Regions from separate parts of the Streptomyces sp. NPDC036815 genome, predicted to be linked through region 2. Evidence: riboswitches for the same ligand, from Rfam matches in the RefSeq annotation. Region 2 holds a riboswitch; each other region holds the start of a gene.
The links. Region 2 has a riboswitch for cobalamin ahead of ACZ69I_RS05790 (cobalamin biosynthesis protein). Riboswitches for the same ligand answer to the same signal wherever they lie in the genome.

Region 1 (3,182 bases), 450 kb from region 2:
CCCGTGAGTTCGTCAGGGCCGCGCCGCGGCTCGACGGCATGGTCGTCTCCGCCGTCGGCTACCGCACCGCGGGGCAGCGCCCCGCCCTGCACCGGGGCCTGCCCTCGCCGTACCTGACGGTGATCTTCTCGCTCGACGGGCCCATCGCCACCGGCGCCACCCCCGACCGGGCCACGGGGCCGGACGCGGCACGCACCGAGATCGTCGTGGGCGGCCTGCACCGGAGCCCCGCGTACGTCGTCCAGCCCGAGCACGAGGCGGGCATCCAGCTCGCCGTGCACCCCCTCGCGGCCCGGGCACTCCTCGGCGTGCCCGCGGCCGACCTGACCGGTCAGCTCGTCGTCGACGGCGCCGACGTGTTCGGCGACCGCGCCGCCGACGTACGGGAGCGGCTGTGCGAACTGGACACCTGGGCGGACCGGTTCACCCACCTCTCCGCCTACCTGCGGCGGCGCGCGTCCGACGGCCGCGCCGCGGGGGCCGTCCGCCCCGAGGTCGCCGAGGCCTGGGCCTGGCTGGCCCGGCACCGCGGCACGGGCACCCTGGGCGGCCTGTCCCGGCACGTCGCGCTCAGCGAGCGGAGGCTGACCGCGCTGTTCCGCGCCGAGACCGGCCTCAGCCCCAAGCAGGCCGCGCGCCTCATGCGCTTCCAGCACGCCAAGGCCGCCGTGGTCCGCGCCGTCGCGGCGGGCGCCCCGCCGGACCTCGCCCGGGTCGCGGCCGACACCGGCTACTACGACCACTCGCACCTCGTCCGCGACTTCCGGCAGTACACCGGGGCGAGCCCCACCCACTGGCTGGCCGAAGAGTGCCGGAATATCCAAGCCGGGGCGCACGGCAAGGACGAAGACTCGAAGACATGAACACCACACCGCACACCACACCGAACCCGAACCCCGAGCCGGCCCCCGCCGCGGGTGAGCACCTCACCACGCCCCCTCCCGCCGTCTGGCCGGGCGTGCAGGCCCAGGACGCCCCCGCGCTGATCGACTTCCTCGTCGACACCGTCGGCTTCCTGCGCACCGCCGTCTACGAGGACGGGGGCCGCGTCGCCCACGCCCAGCTCGACTGGCCCGAGGGCGGTGGCATCATGCTCGGCTCGTACGACCCGGAGGCCGCGGCCACCTGCGGCACACCCGGCACCGGGGGCGCCTACGTCGTCACCGCCCGGGTGGACGACCTGTACCGCCGCCTCACCGGGGCGGGCGTGAAGATCACCGCCGAGATCGAGGACAAGCCGTACGGCAGCCGCGAGTTCGCCATCGAGGACCCGGAGGGAAACCGCTGGTCGTTCGGCACCTACCGCGGCGAGCCGAGGCCCGCGCCGACCACGTGAAGGCGTGTGACAGGTGCGTGATAACTTGCGCAAGCCAGTCAAACCCACACCTGGGCCAGGGAATCCGGTGCGAATCCGGAACTGACGCGCAGCGGTGAGGGGGACGGGCGGGGCCACGGCCACTGGGTGTCTCCGGACGCCCGGGAAGGCGCCCCGCCCGGTCGATCCCGAGTCCGAAGACCTGCTGGCGCCTCCGCTCGCACACCGGGCGACGGAGGTCGTGACGCAGGCCAGGCTCCGCGTATGAGCCGTGAGACTCAAGGGATCACGTGTCCTCGACAGCCCGTACATTCGCCCTCCTCTGTGCCGGTCTGCTCGCGCTCACCGCGTGCGGCGACGGCTCCGCACGGAACTCCGCGCACTCCGGGGGCGGGAGCGCCGACGGCTATCCGGTCACGGTCACCTCCTGCGGCAAGGAGGCGAAGGTGACGGCGCCGCCGCGGCGGGCCGTCTCCCTCGACCAGGGATCCACGGAGATCCTGCTCTCCCTCGGCCTCGCCGACCGGATGGTGGGCACCGGCACCTGGACCGACCCGGTCCTGAAGAACCTGGCGAAGGACAACGCGAAGGTGGAGCGCCTCGCCGACCGCTACCCGTCGCTGGAGAAGGTCCTCGCCAAGGAGCCGGACTTCGTCAGCGCCTCCTTCCTCTACACGGTCGGCAAGGGCGGCGTCGCCGACCGTACGAAGTTCGGCGAGCTCGGCGTGCCCGTCTACGTCTCGCCCACCGACTGCGCGGGCAAGGACAACGACGGCGCGGGCGACGGCAAGCGCGTGAAGACCCTCACCATGGAGAGCGTCTACGGCGAGGTGCGCGACCTCGCGAAGGTCTTCGACGTGAAGAAGCGCGGCGAGAAGCTGATCGCGGGCATGAAGGACCGCGTCACGGCGGCCACGAAGGACATCGACGCCTCCGACGCGCGCCTCATGTACTGGTTCGCCAATTCCGACGCCCCGTACATGGCGGGCTGCTGCGGCGCCCCCGGCATCATCACCCGCGAACTCGGCGCGAAGAACGTCTTCGACGACACCCGCGAGGAGTGGCCCCAGATCAACTGGGAGACCGTCGCCGACCGCGACCCCGACGTCATCGTCCTCGGCGACCTCACGCGCAAGTCGCAGTCGGCCGAGAGCGCCGCCGCGAAGATCGAGTTCCTGGAGTCCAACCCGGCGACGAAGAACCTGACCGCCGTGAAGAAGAAGCGGTACGTGCTGCTCAGCGGCCAGGCCATGAACCCCACGATCCGCACGGTCGACGGCATCGAACAGGTCGCGGCCGCGCTGCGGAAGTTCGGACTCGTCACGTGACGCGGGTGGGCGGGGTGGCGCCCGGCACGGAGGAGGTGGCGCCCGGCACGCGGGACGGGGCACGGGGCACGCAGGACGGGGCGCAGGACGGGGCACGGGGCACGGAGGAGGTGGCGCCCGGCACGCGGGACGTGGCACGGGGCATGCGGGACGTGGCACCCGGTGCCGTACACCCGCCCGCCCCGCCGCACGGCCTGCGGACAGGGCTGCGCCTGGGCCTGCTCTGGTCGCTGGGCGTCGTCGCGCTCCTCCTCTCCGTGTCCGTGGCCGTCACCATCGGCCCCGCGGACATCTCCGTGCCCGACGTGTGGTCGACCGTCGCCGCCCACCTCGGCTGGGGCGAGACCCCGCTCACCCCGATCAGGGACGGCATCGTCTGGAACCTGCGGATGCCCCGCACCCTGCTCGCCGCGGTGTGCGGCGCGGGCCTCGCGGTCTGCGGGGCGGTCATGCAGTCCCTGCTCCGCAACCCCCTCGCGGACCCCTTCGTGCTCGGGGTGTCGTCCGGGGCGTCCACGGGCGCGGTCGCGGTCGTCGTC
Region 2 (3,182 bases):
GTGAGCCCGTGCAGCATGTCGAGCCCGGGTTCGAGCAGGGAGACGTCGCCCCGGAACTTGTTCACCAGGTAGCCCGCGACGAGTTCCTGGTCGGCCGCGCTCAGCAGCGCCGTCGTCCCGAAGAACGACGCGAACACCCCGCCCCGGTCGATGTCCCCGACCACCAGTACGGGGAAGCGGGCGGCGCGCGCGATGCCCATGTTCACGATGTCGGTGCGCCGCAGGTTGATCTCGGCGGGACTGCCCGCGCCCTCACAGATCACGGCGTCATACGTGCCCCGGAGCTCCTCCAGGCATCCCACGACCGTGTCGAGCAACTGCGCCTGCCGCCCCCCGTGGTAGCCACGGGCGCTCATCTCGCCCACGGGCCTGCCCATCAGCACGACCTGGCTCGAGCGGTCACCGCCGGGCTTGAGTAGTACGGGGTTCATCAGCGCGCTGGGCTCGACGCGGGCGGCCTGGGCCTGCATGGCCTGGGCCCGGCCGATCTCCGCCCCCTCACGGGTGACGAAGGAGTTGAGGGACATGTTCTGCGCCTTGAACGGCGCGACGGACACCCCTTTGCGGGTCAGCCACCGGCAGATGCCGGCGGTGACGACGCTCTTCCCCGCGTCCGAGGTGGTCCCGGCGACCAGCAGTCCACCGCTCATGCTTTCCCTCTCCTCGACCTTGCCGACCGCAGCACCCAGCGGGCACCCACCACGACCCCGAGGGCGAGCAGGCCGACCCGGCGGGACAGCTCGGCGGCCCGCTCGATGTCCGCCGCCTCGACGTCGCGTCCCGCCGCGTTCAGAACGGGCCGGTGCTCGACCCGGCCCCCGTACGAGAGCGTTCCCCCGAGCCGCACGCCCAGCGCCCCGGCGAAGGCCGCCTCGACGGGCCCGGCGTTCGGGCTCGGGTGCGCGGCCGCGTCGGCGCGCCACGCCCGTACCGCCCCCGAGGGCGAGTCACCGGCCAGCGCCGCGAGCCCCGCGGTGAGCCGCGCGCCCGGCCAGCCGAAGACGTCGTCGAGGCGGGCGGACGCCCAGCCGTAGCGCCGGTACCGGGGCGACTTGTGGCCCACCATCGCGTCCAGCGTGTTGACGGCCCGGAACCCGACGAACCCGGGGACGCCGCCCAGGGCGCCCCACACGAGCGCGCCGACGACCGCGTCGGAGGTGTTCTCGGCGACGGACTCCACGACGGCCCGGGCGATGCCGTCGGCGTCGAGCGCCTGCGGGTCCCGTCCGCACAGGTGCGGCAGCCGCTCCCGCGCGACCTCGATGTCCCCGGCCTCCAGCGCCCCGCCGATGGCCCGCGCCTCCCGCGTCAGCGACGTACCGCCGACGACGGCCCAGGTGGCGGCGGCGGTCAGCGCGACGGACCCGGCCCGGGAGCGGCGTACGAGAGCGGTGGCGAGGGCGGCGGCACCCGCCGCGCCCCCGGCGCACACCACGGCGTGCAGCACACCCCAGCCTCGGTGGTCGCGCCACAGCATCCGCTCGACGGCGCCCGCGGCACGGCCGAACGCGGCGACCGGATGGCCCCGGCGGGGATCGCCGAGCAGCAGGTCACCGAGGAGGCCGGCGGCGGCGCCGTACGCGAAGTCGCGATCGGCACTCATGCGCTCAGCCCGCCGCTGCGCTGAGGAGACGGCTCGTACTCAAGAGAAGGGGCGGCACCGGGCGGCCGAGCATGGCGATATGTCCTCACTCAGGGTGTCCGCGCCCTGGTTCGACGTGATCGGCGGCGAGAGTTCCTGGCTCGCGGGGAATGGCTCCCCGGTGACAGTGGCGGGACCGCGCCGGATTCGCACCGGCTTCCTCTTCTGCCGCCGTAGTTGGCCCGGGCAGTCCACCACGGCCCGCGAAGGCCCGTCAACTCGCTGTTGACCTGCGGCGGGAGAGTGTGTTGGGGCCCACACGGGCGGCCCGCGCGCGGGGCCCGCACGCGAGGTCCTGACATGCGCGTGGGGCGCGGAGCGTCCGTACGCTCCGCGCCCCACGCGGGACGGCTGCCGTCAGGCGACGATCAGGAAGATCCCGTACGCCACCGCCGCCGCGCACAGGGCGAAGCAGGCGTACGCGCCGGTGCGGGCGAGGGGGGCGGCGCCACCGGTGGAGGCGGCCGCCGTCTGCTGCTTGGAGAGGCCGACGATGCCGAGGGTGAAGAGGCCCACCAGGGCCACGGTCACCGCGAGACTGACTCCGAAGACGGAGCCGAGAGCTGCCCAGTCGATGCTCATGCTGGTCTGTCCTTACACGGTCGCGGGCCGGGCGGGGTCCGCCATGGCGCCGGTCGTGGTGGTGGTCGGAGCCGTGACGGTGGCCTTGACGGACGCGTCCGACGCGACGGAAGAGGCCATCGCGCCCACGGGGGGCGGCGTGACGGCGGCGATCGCGGTGGTCACCACGCCCGCGGGCTCGGTGGTCGCGGTGTCGTCGGTGCGGATCTCGTCATCCGTGACGTTGGTGTGGTCGACGGCGTTGCGCCGGGAGAGCGTCCAGATCACGCCCGATCCGGCGATCAGGAGCGCCGCGGTGGCCGTGATGCCCCAGGGGCCCTGCTTGGTGAGGAACTCGGCGCCCGCGCCGACCAGACCCGCGGCCGGCAGGGTCAGGCCCCACGCGACGAACATCCGGGTGGCGGTCGACCAGCGGACGACGCCGCCCTTGCGGCCGAGGCCCGCGCCCATCACGGCGCCCGAGCAGACCTGGGTGGTGGAGAGCGAGAAGCCGATGTGGGAGGAGGCGAGGATCGCGGTCGCGGCGCTGGTCTGGGCAGCGAAGCCCTGCTGCGGCGCGAGGTCGGTCAGGCCCTTGCCCATGGTGCGGATGATGCGCCAGCCACCGAGGTAGGTGCCGAGCGCGATGGCGATGCCGGCCGAGACGATGACCCACATCGGGGGGTTGGCGCCGGGGTTCAGGACGCCGCCCGTGATCAGGGCGAGCGTGATGATGCCCATGGTCTTCTGCGCGTCGTTCGTGCCGTGGGCCAGGGAGACGAGTCCGGCGGAGGCGATCTGGCCTGCGCGGTAGCCCTTGGCGGTGGCCTTCTGGTCCGTGGTGCGGCCGATGCGGTACGTCAGGCGCGTGGCCAGCGTCGCGGCGATGCCCGCGACCAGCGGAGCGGCGACGGCCGGGATCAGGATCTTGGTGACGACGGTGCCGCCGTTGATCGACGACCAGCCCATCGACATGACC
Region 3 (3,182 bases), 1.3 Mb from region 2:
CGCCATCGTGAACTTCGTGGTCCTCACCGCCGCCCTCTCCTCCTGCAACTCCGGCATGTACTCCACCGGCCGCATGCTGCGCGACCTGGCGCTCAACGGCCAGGGCCCGAAGTTCTTCACCAAGCTCACGAAGAACGGCCTGCCGCTGACCGGCACCACCGTCTCGGCCGCCTTCATGCTCGTCGGCGTCTGGATCAACTACCAGTGGCCGGGCGAGGCGTTCAACTACGTCGTCTCCTTCGCCACCATCTCCGGCATGTGGGCCTGGATCATGATCCTGGCCTGCCAGATCCGCTACCGCCGCAAGGCCGACCGCGGCGAGCTGCCGCAGTCCACCTTCCGCGCCCCCGGTGCCCCCTTCACCAGCTGGTTCGCCCTGCTCTTCATCGGCATGGTCATCGTGATGATGGGCGTCGACAAGGACGCGCGGATCTCGCTGTACGCCGCTCCGGTCTGGGCCGCGATCCTCACGGTCTCCTACCTGGTCCTCAAGAGCCGCAACCCGGAGGCCGCGGCCTTCAACCGGCAGAAGGTCGGCGTCTCCGACTCCGTCGAGAAGGACTGACCCGCACCGGAAGGGCTGAGGCTCCCCAAGGCCCCTGTCCAGCATTCGGGCCCGCCCGTACCACACTTCGGTACGGTGCGGGCCCTCTGCTTATCCTGACTCCCATGCTGACCATCACCCAGGCCCTCCACGACCAGATCGTCGCGCACGCGCGCCAGGACCACCCCGACGAGGCCTGCGGTGTGGTCGCGGGTCCGGCGGGCACCGGCCGCCCCGAGCGCTTCATCCCGATGCTGAACGCGGCCCGCTCGCCCACGTTCTACGAGTTCGACTCGGGCGACCTCCTCAAGCTCTACCGCGACATGGACGACCGCGACGAGGAGCCGGTGATCGTCTACCACTCGCACACCGCGACCGAGGCCTACCCCTCGCGCACCGACATCACCTACGCCAACGAGCCCGGCGCGCACTACGTCCTGGTCTCCACGGCGGACACCGACGGCGCGGGCCCCTTCCAGTTCCGCTCCTACCGGATCGTGGAAGGCGTGGTCACCGAGGAAGAGGTGCAGGTCGTCGAGGCATACTGACCCCGACCACCCTTGAGGCGGCAGGAGCCAGGAAGCCGGTGCGAACCCGGCACGGTCCCGCCACTGTGACCCCGTCCCTCCGGCCGATACCGGCCGGGGCGGGGGAGTCAGGAACTGACCTGCCGCCTTTCTCCACGCAACGCAGGGGACGCGGAAATCCCCTGGAGGAGGCAGCTCAGCCATGTCCCGCCGCCACACCGGCATACGCGCACTCGCCGCGGCCGCCCTGCTCGTCCCGCTCGCCGCATGCTCCTCGCCCGGCCCGGACGGAGACACGAAGCCCGCCGCCAAGGCCGCCGGATTCCCGTACACCGTCACCAACTGCGGTGTGCGGACGACGTACGACGCGCCCCCGAAGCGCGCCGTCACCATGAATCAGCACGCCACCGAGGTGATGCTCGAACTCGGCCTCGGCGACAGACTCGTGGGCACCGCCTACCTCGACGACAGGGTCCTGCCCGCGTACGAGAAGGCGTACGAGGCAATCCCGGTGCTCGCCAAGGAGTACCCCTCCTACGAGAAGCTGCTCGCCGCCGACCCGGACTACGTGTACGGCGGCTACGCGAGCGCCTTCCTCGCCGGTGACGGCCGCAGCCGGGCGGCCCTCGCCAAGTCCGGCATCGACAGCCGCCTCAACGTCGAGGGCTGCGCCGAGCACCCCGTCTCCATGGACGACGTCTACCGCGAGGTCCGCGAGGTCGGCGCCACGTTCGGGGTGCGGGCCCGCGCCGACCAGTGGATCAACGGTGCCCGCCGCGAACTGGCCGCCACCGCCGCCAAGTCCACGTCCCGGGGCAAGAAGGCCCGCTCCGTCTTCGTCTACGACAGCGGTGACAAGACCGCGTTCACGGCGGGCGGCCGGGGCATCGGCAACGACATCATCGAACGGGCGGGCGGCCACAACGTCTTCGCCGACGTCGACAAGTCCTTCAGCGACGCGTCCTGGGAGAAGGTCGTCGAGCGCGCGCCCGAGACCATCCTGATCCTCGACTACGGCGCCACGACGGTCGCCCAGAAGAAGAAGCGCCTCCTCGACGACCCGGCCCTCCAGGACATTCCGGCCATCAAGAACAAGAGCTTCGCGGTCCTGCCCCTGTCGGACGTGGTCACCGGCGTACGAGCACCGGAGGCGGTGAGGAAACTGGCGGCGCAGCTGTGATCCAGCCCGTCCGGCGTTCGAGGACGAGCCCGCAGGGCGACAGACGGCACGCAAGGGGACGGCGCCTCATCGTCCTGGCGGTACTCACGGCCGCCCTGGCGGGAGCGATACTCGCCGGGCTGGCCCTGGGCTCGGTGCGGATCCCCCCGGCGCAGGTCATGGACATCCTCACGGGGAGGGCGGAACCCTCCCCGTTCCGCACGATCGTCCTCGACGTCAGACTCCCCAGGGTCCTGCTCGGCGCAGCCGTCGGCGCGGGACTGGCCGTTATCGGCACCGTCCTCCAGGCCCTCGTCCGCAACCCCCTCGCCGACCCGTTCCTGCTCGGCGTCTCCTCGGGCGCCTCCGTCGGCGCGGTCTGCGCCATCGTGCTCGGCAGCGTCTTCGGGCTCGGCGCCGCCCTGTCGACCACCGTCACGATCCCGGCCGCCGCCTTCGCGGGCGCCCTGATCTCGCTGGTCCTCGTCTATGCCCTGGCCAGAAGCGGCGGCGGCTTCGCCACCGGCCGCCTGATCCTCGCGGGCGTCGCCGTCTCGTACATCCTGTCCGCGCTGACCAGCCTCATCCTGGTCACCGCCGACAGCGCGGACCACCTCAAGGAGGTCATGTACTGGACGCTCGGCGGCCTCGGCAGCGCCCGCTGGGACATGCTCGCCCTGCCCTGCGCCACGCTGGTCGTCGGCACGGCCCTCCTGATGGCCATGGCCCGCCCCCTCGACCTGCTCCTCGCCGGGGAGGAGGGCGCCACCGTCCTCGGCCTGGACGCCGCCCGCTTCCGCGTCGGCGTCTTCGTGCTCGCCTCGCTCCTCACCGGCGTCCTGGTCGCCTACAGCGGGGCCATCGGCTTCGTCGGCCTGATGGTCCCGCACGCCGCCCGCATGCTGGTCGGCGCCGCCCACCGCGCGCTGCTGCCGGTCGTCGCGCTGATGGG
Region 4 (3,182 bases), on a different contig from region 2:
GCGTCGGGCACGAGGACCCGCAGCGTGCCGTCGTAGCCGCGTCCCGCGAGCCCGGCCTGCAGCCGGCCCGCCCGGTCGAAGGCCCGCACGAACGCGGTGGCGCCGAGACCGGCCAGGGAGCGCCAGGTGGCGGCGCGGGTGGTGTGGCCGAGCCGGGCGGCCTGCGCCTGGCGGATCCGGCTCATGGAGTCCAGGAGCAGGAAGCTCATCCGGTACGTGACGAGTGCGACGTCCACGACCGGCGCGGGCACGCCCGCCTTCACCAGCCGCGGCAACAGGTCCGACATCGGCGTGGTGAAGGCGAACAGGAGCACCCCGAGCGAGGCGGCGGAAGTCCGCAGGAGCAGGCCGCCCGCGCGCGCGGGACCACCGTCGGCGAGCGTCACGAACCCGTCGGGGCCGCCGAGTTGGACGAGCAGCGTCAGGGCGCTCGTGACGCAGAAGCCGAGCGGCACCCGGTAGGCGCGCCACAGCTTGCGGGGCGGCACGCCCGCGGGTCCGAGCAGCAGGACGAGCGCCGCGAGGACCACCAGGGCGGCGCCCGGCCAGGGCGGCAGGGAGATGGCGAGGACGGTGAGGCCGAGCCCGAGCACGGCCTTGTCCACGGGGTGACGGCGGCGCCAGCGGCTGCTGTGCGCCGCCGCGTCGATGGGCAGCACGCCGGGTCAGACCTGCTCGGTCTCGGGCCGCTTGTCCGCCGCGTCGGGCGTCGAACCGGTCGGCGAACCGGTCCGCTCGCGCTGCTCGAGGAGCTGCTCCGCGCCCTGGCGGCGTCCCTTGCGCAGCCCGAAGTAGTACGCGAGCACCCCGGCGCCCATGGCCGCCTGCAGGGCGAAGAGCGCCGACTCGATCTCCCCGGAGGGGGGTTCGTACAGCGGGGAGAACCACGGTTCGTAGTCCGGCTCCATCTCGGTGATCGCCGTCTCGGCCTGCGCGTCGGCGCCTGCGAACGGTTCTTCCTTGTCGTCGCCGAGTCCGAGTGCCAGGGGCAGCACCGCGAGCGCGGCGACGACCACGAGCAGCAGAATGTTGATCTTCGCGTTCCGGCTCATCAGGCGTTGGCCCCCGTCTTCGTCTCGGCCGTCGTCACGGTCCGCTTGCCCTGCAGCAGCACGCCGAGCCGGGTGAGCTCGCCCTTGCTGGACTGCACGAGCAGCCGCATCACCAGGACGGTGAGCAGCCCCTCGCTGACGGCGAGCGGGATCTGGGTGACGGCGAAGATGCCGCCGAACTTGCCCAGGGCGCCCAGGAATCCGCTGCTGGGGTCGGGGAACGCCAGGGCCAGCTGGACGCTGGTGACGCAGTAGGTGGACAGGTCGGCGACGAACGCCCCGAAGAACACGGCGACCATGAGCGGCACGTCGTACCGCTTGAGGAGCCGGTAGACCGCGTATCCCGCCCAGGGCCCGACGATCGCCATCGAGAATACGTTGGCGCCCAGGGTGGTGAGCCCGCCGTGGGCGAGCAGCAGAGCCTGGAAGAGCAGGGTGATGGTGCCGAGCACCGTCATGATGGGCGGCCGGAACAGGATCGCTCCGAGGCCGGTTCCCGTCGGGTGCGAGCAACTGCCCGTGACGGACGGGATCTTCAACGCGGAAAGAACGAATGTGAAGGCCCCGGAGGCGCCGAGGAGCAGGGTGCTCTCCGGGTGTTCCCTGACCTCACGGGTCAGGGAGCGGACTCCGTGGACGACGAACGGCGCGGACGCTACGCCCCAGGCGATCGCGTGCGCCGGCGGGAGGAAACCCTCGGCTATGTGCATGGCTCGGCAGACCCTCTCCAGCACCTCGTGGATGGACAACGCGCCTTGGCCGGTCTCCTGGCTGACGGGTCGTACCGACCGGACTCCGCCTTCCCGGGTACGTGAGTACCCAGTGGCTGCCGCGAGGGCTGGAGCCGGACTTCCCGATCACAGTGGCGAGGGCCGCACCGGCATCACACCGGATTTCCCGTGCACCAAGGCGTGGTGACATTAGTGCGCAACTGATCTGCTGACAACTTGCGCCGTGGGCGCGGGGGTGGCACACGCGAGCGCGTATACCACCGCGTACGCCCCTGTTCAGAGGCCGTGTGCGGCGGGTGGGGCCGGTGTTGGTCCGACGCTCCCGGCAGCGGGCGGGCGGGTCACGTCCGGGTAGGTTTGCGCGGTGACCTCGATTCGGACGCAGGGCCTCGCATCGATGCGCGACGGGGCGCGACTGCACTGGACGGCACTGCGGGGCGGTGACTGGCGCACCGCGTACCGGGCGGAGCGCGACCGCCGCATGTCCGCCGCACGGAGGGAGCGGCTCCGCGCGCTGGAGGAGTTGACGGGCCGTACGGAGGAGCAGGAAGTCGACTTGCTCACACTGGCGTGGTCCACCGACCACGCCGATCCCGAACTCGGATGGGCATGGGCCACGCAGGCTGCCCGACGGCGGCGCCCGGTCAACTGGGCGATGAACGGTGACCTCGGCAGGGAAGGCCGCGCGGACCCGCTCGACGCACATCTCGACGGCCTGTCCGCGTGCCTGCCCGCGCGAACGGAGCTCCTCGGCGGGGCCGACGACCCGCGCCCCCTGTCCTCACTCGCTTCCCTGGCGCACCGGCTCGGTCTTCCGCTGACGCGGATCGAGGGCGCCGGGCACGAACCCTGGCTGGAACAACCCGACGCGGTCCGCGCGCACCTGCGGCGATTCGTGCGGGACGCCGAGCCCACGGAAGGCGGCGAGCCCCGGACCGGCGCGCCTTCGCCGCACTCCGTTGAGGGATGCGCCAAGGCCTCTCCAACTCCCCACCCGCGGAAGGACGTTCCGTGACCACGCGCGTGCTGTTCGTCACACCTGCCCTGACCGCCGCGGCGCGGCGCGGTGTGTTCGGCGACGACGAGTCCCTCGACCCGGCCGGTGCGGCCCAGACGCGTCGGGCGGCCGGAACCCTGCCCACGGGGTGCCAGGTCCTCGTCTCCCCCGGCGCGCGCTGCGCGCAGACCGCCGACGCCCTCGGCCTCGGGGCGGGCCTGGCGGTGGCGTCGCTGGCCGGTCTCGACCCGGGCAGGTGGCGCGGCAGGCCGCTGGAGGACGTGCACGCCAGGGAACCGCAGGCGGTGGCTCGTTGGCTGACCGAGCCGGAGAGCGCGGCTCCGGGCGGCGAGTCCGTGGCCGACGTGTGCACGCGGGTGGCCGGGTGGCTGGACGCGCTCC

Region 1: linked by a shared signal. The riboswitch ahead of ACZ69I_RS03720 (ABC transporter substrate-binding protein) and the one ahead of ACZ69I_RS05790 (cobalamin biosynthesis protein) in region 2 are both predicted to bind cobalamin.
Region 3: linked by a shared signal. The riboswitch ahead of ACZ69I_RS00175 (ABC transporter substrate-binding protein) and the one ahead of ACZ69I_RS05790 (cobalamin biosynthesis protein) in region 2 are both predicted to bind cobalamin.
Region 4: linked by a shared signal. The riboswitch ahead of ACZ69I_RS34260 (energy-coupling factor ABC transporter permease) and the one ahead of ACZ69I_RS05790 (cobalamin biosynthesis protein) in region 2 are both predicted to bind cobalamin.

What each region holds. Positions count from the first base shown of each region.
Region 1 is NZ_JBVJPW010000001.1:843,425-846,606, forward strand. It holds gene ACZ69I_RS03710 (AraC family transcriptional regulator) at 1-863, shown strand, start outside; gene ACZ69I_RS03715 (VOC family protein) at 860-1,336, shown strand; cobalamin riboswitch at 1,355-1,539, shown strand; gene ACZ69I_RS03720 (ABC transporter substrate-binding protein) at 1,606-2,643, shown strand; gene ACZ69I_RS03725 (FecCD family ABC transporter permease) at 2,787-3,182, shown strand, end outside.
Region 2 is NZ_JBVJPW010000001.1:1,290,380-1,293,561, forward strand. It holds gene ACZ69I_RS05785 (cobyric acid synthase) at 1-650, opposite strand, end outside; gene ACZ69I_RS05790 (cobalamin biosynthesis protein) at 647-1,603, opposite strand; cobalamin riboswitch at 1,711-1,856, opposite strand; gene ACZ69I_RS05795 (hypothetical protein) at 2,000-2,224, opposite strand; gene ACZ69I_RS05800 (inorganic phosphate transporter) at 2,237-3,182, opposite strand, start outside.
Region 3 is NZ_JBVJPW010000001.1:31,473-34,654, forward strand. It holds gene ACZ69I_RS00165 (amino acid permease) at 1-565, shown strand, start outside; gene ACZ69I_RS00170 (M67 family metallopeptidase) at 670-1,092, shown strand; cobalamin riboswitch at 1,098-1,229, shown strand; gene ACZ69I_RS00175 (ABC transporter substrate-binding protein) at 1,274-2,251, shown strand; gene ACZ69I_RS00180 (FecCD family ABC transporter permease) at 2,320-3,182, shown strand, end outside.
Region 4 is NZ_JBVJPW010000025.1:101,771-104,952, forward strand. It holds gene cbiQ (cobalt ECF transporter T component CbiQ) at 1-659, opposite strand, end outside; gene ACZ69I_RS34255 (energy-coupling factor ABC transporter substrate-binding protein) at 666-1,052, opposite strand; gene ACZ69I_RS34260 (energy-coupling factor ABC transporter permease) at 1,052-1,762, opposite strand; cobalamin riboswitch at 1,793-1,976, opposite strand; gene ACZ69I_RS34265 (alpha/beta fold hydrolase) at 2,148-2,798, shown strand; gene ACZ69I_RS34270 (histidine phosphatase family protein) at 2,795-3,182, shown strand, end outside.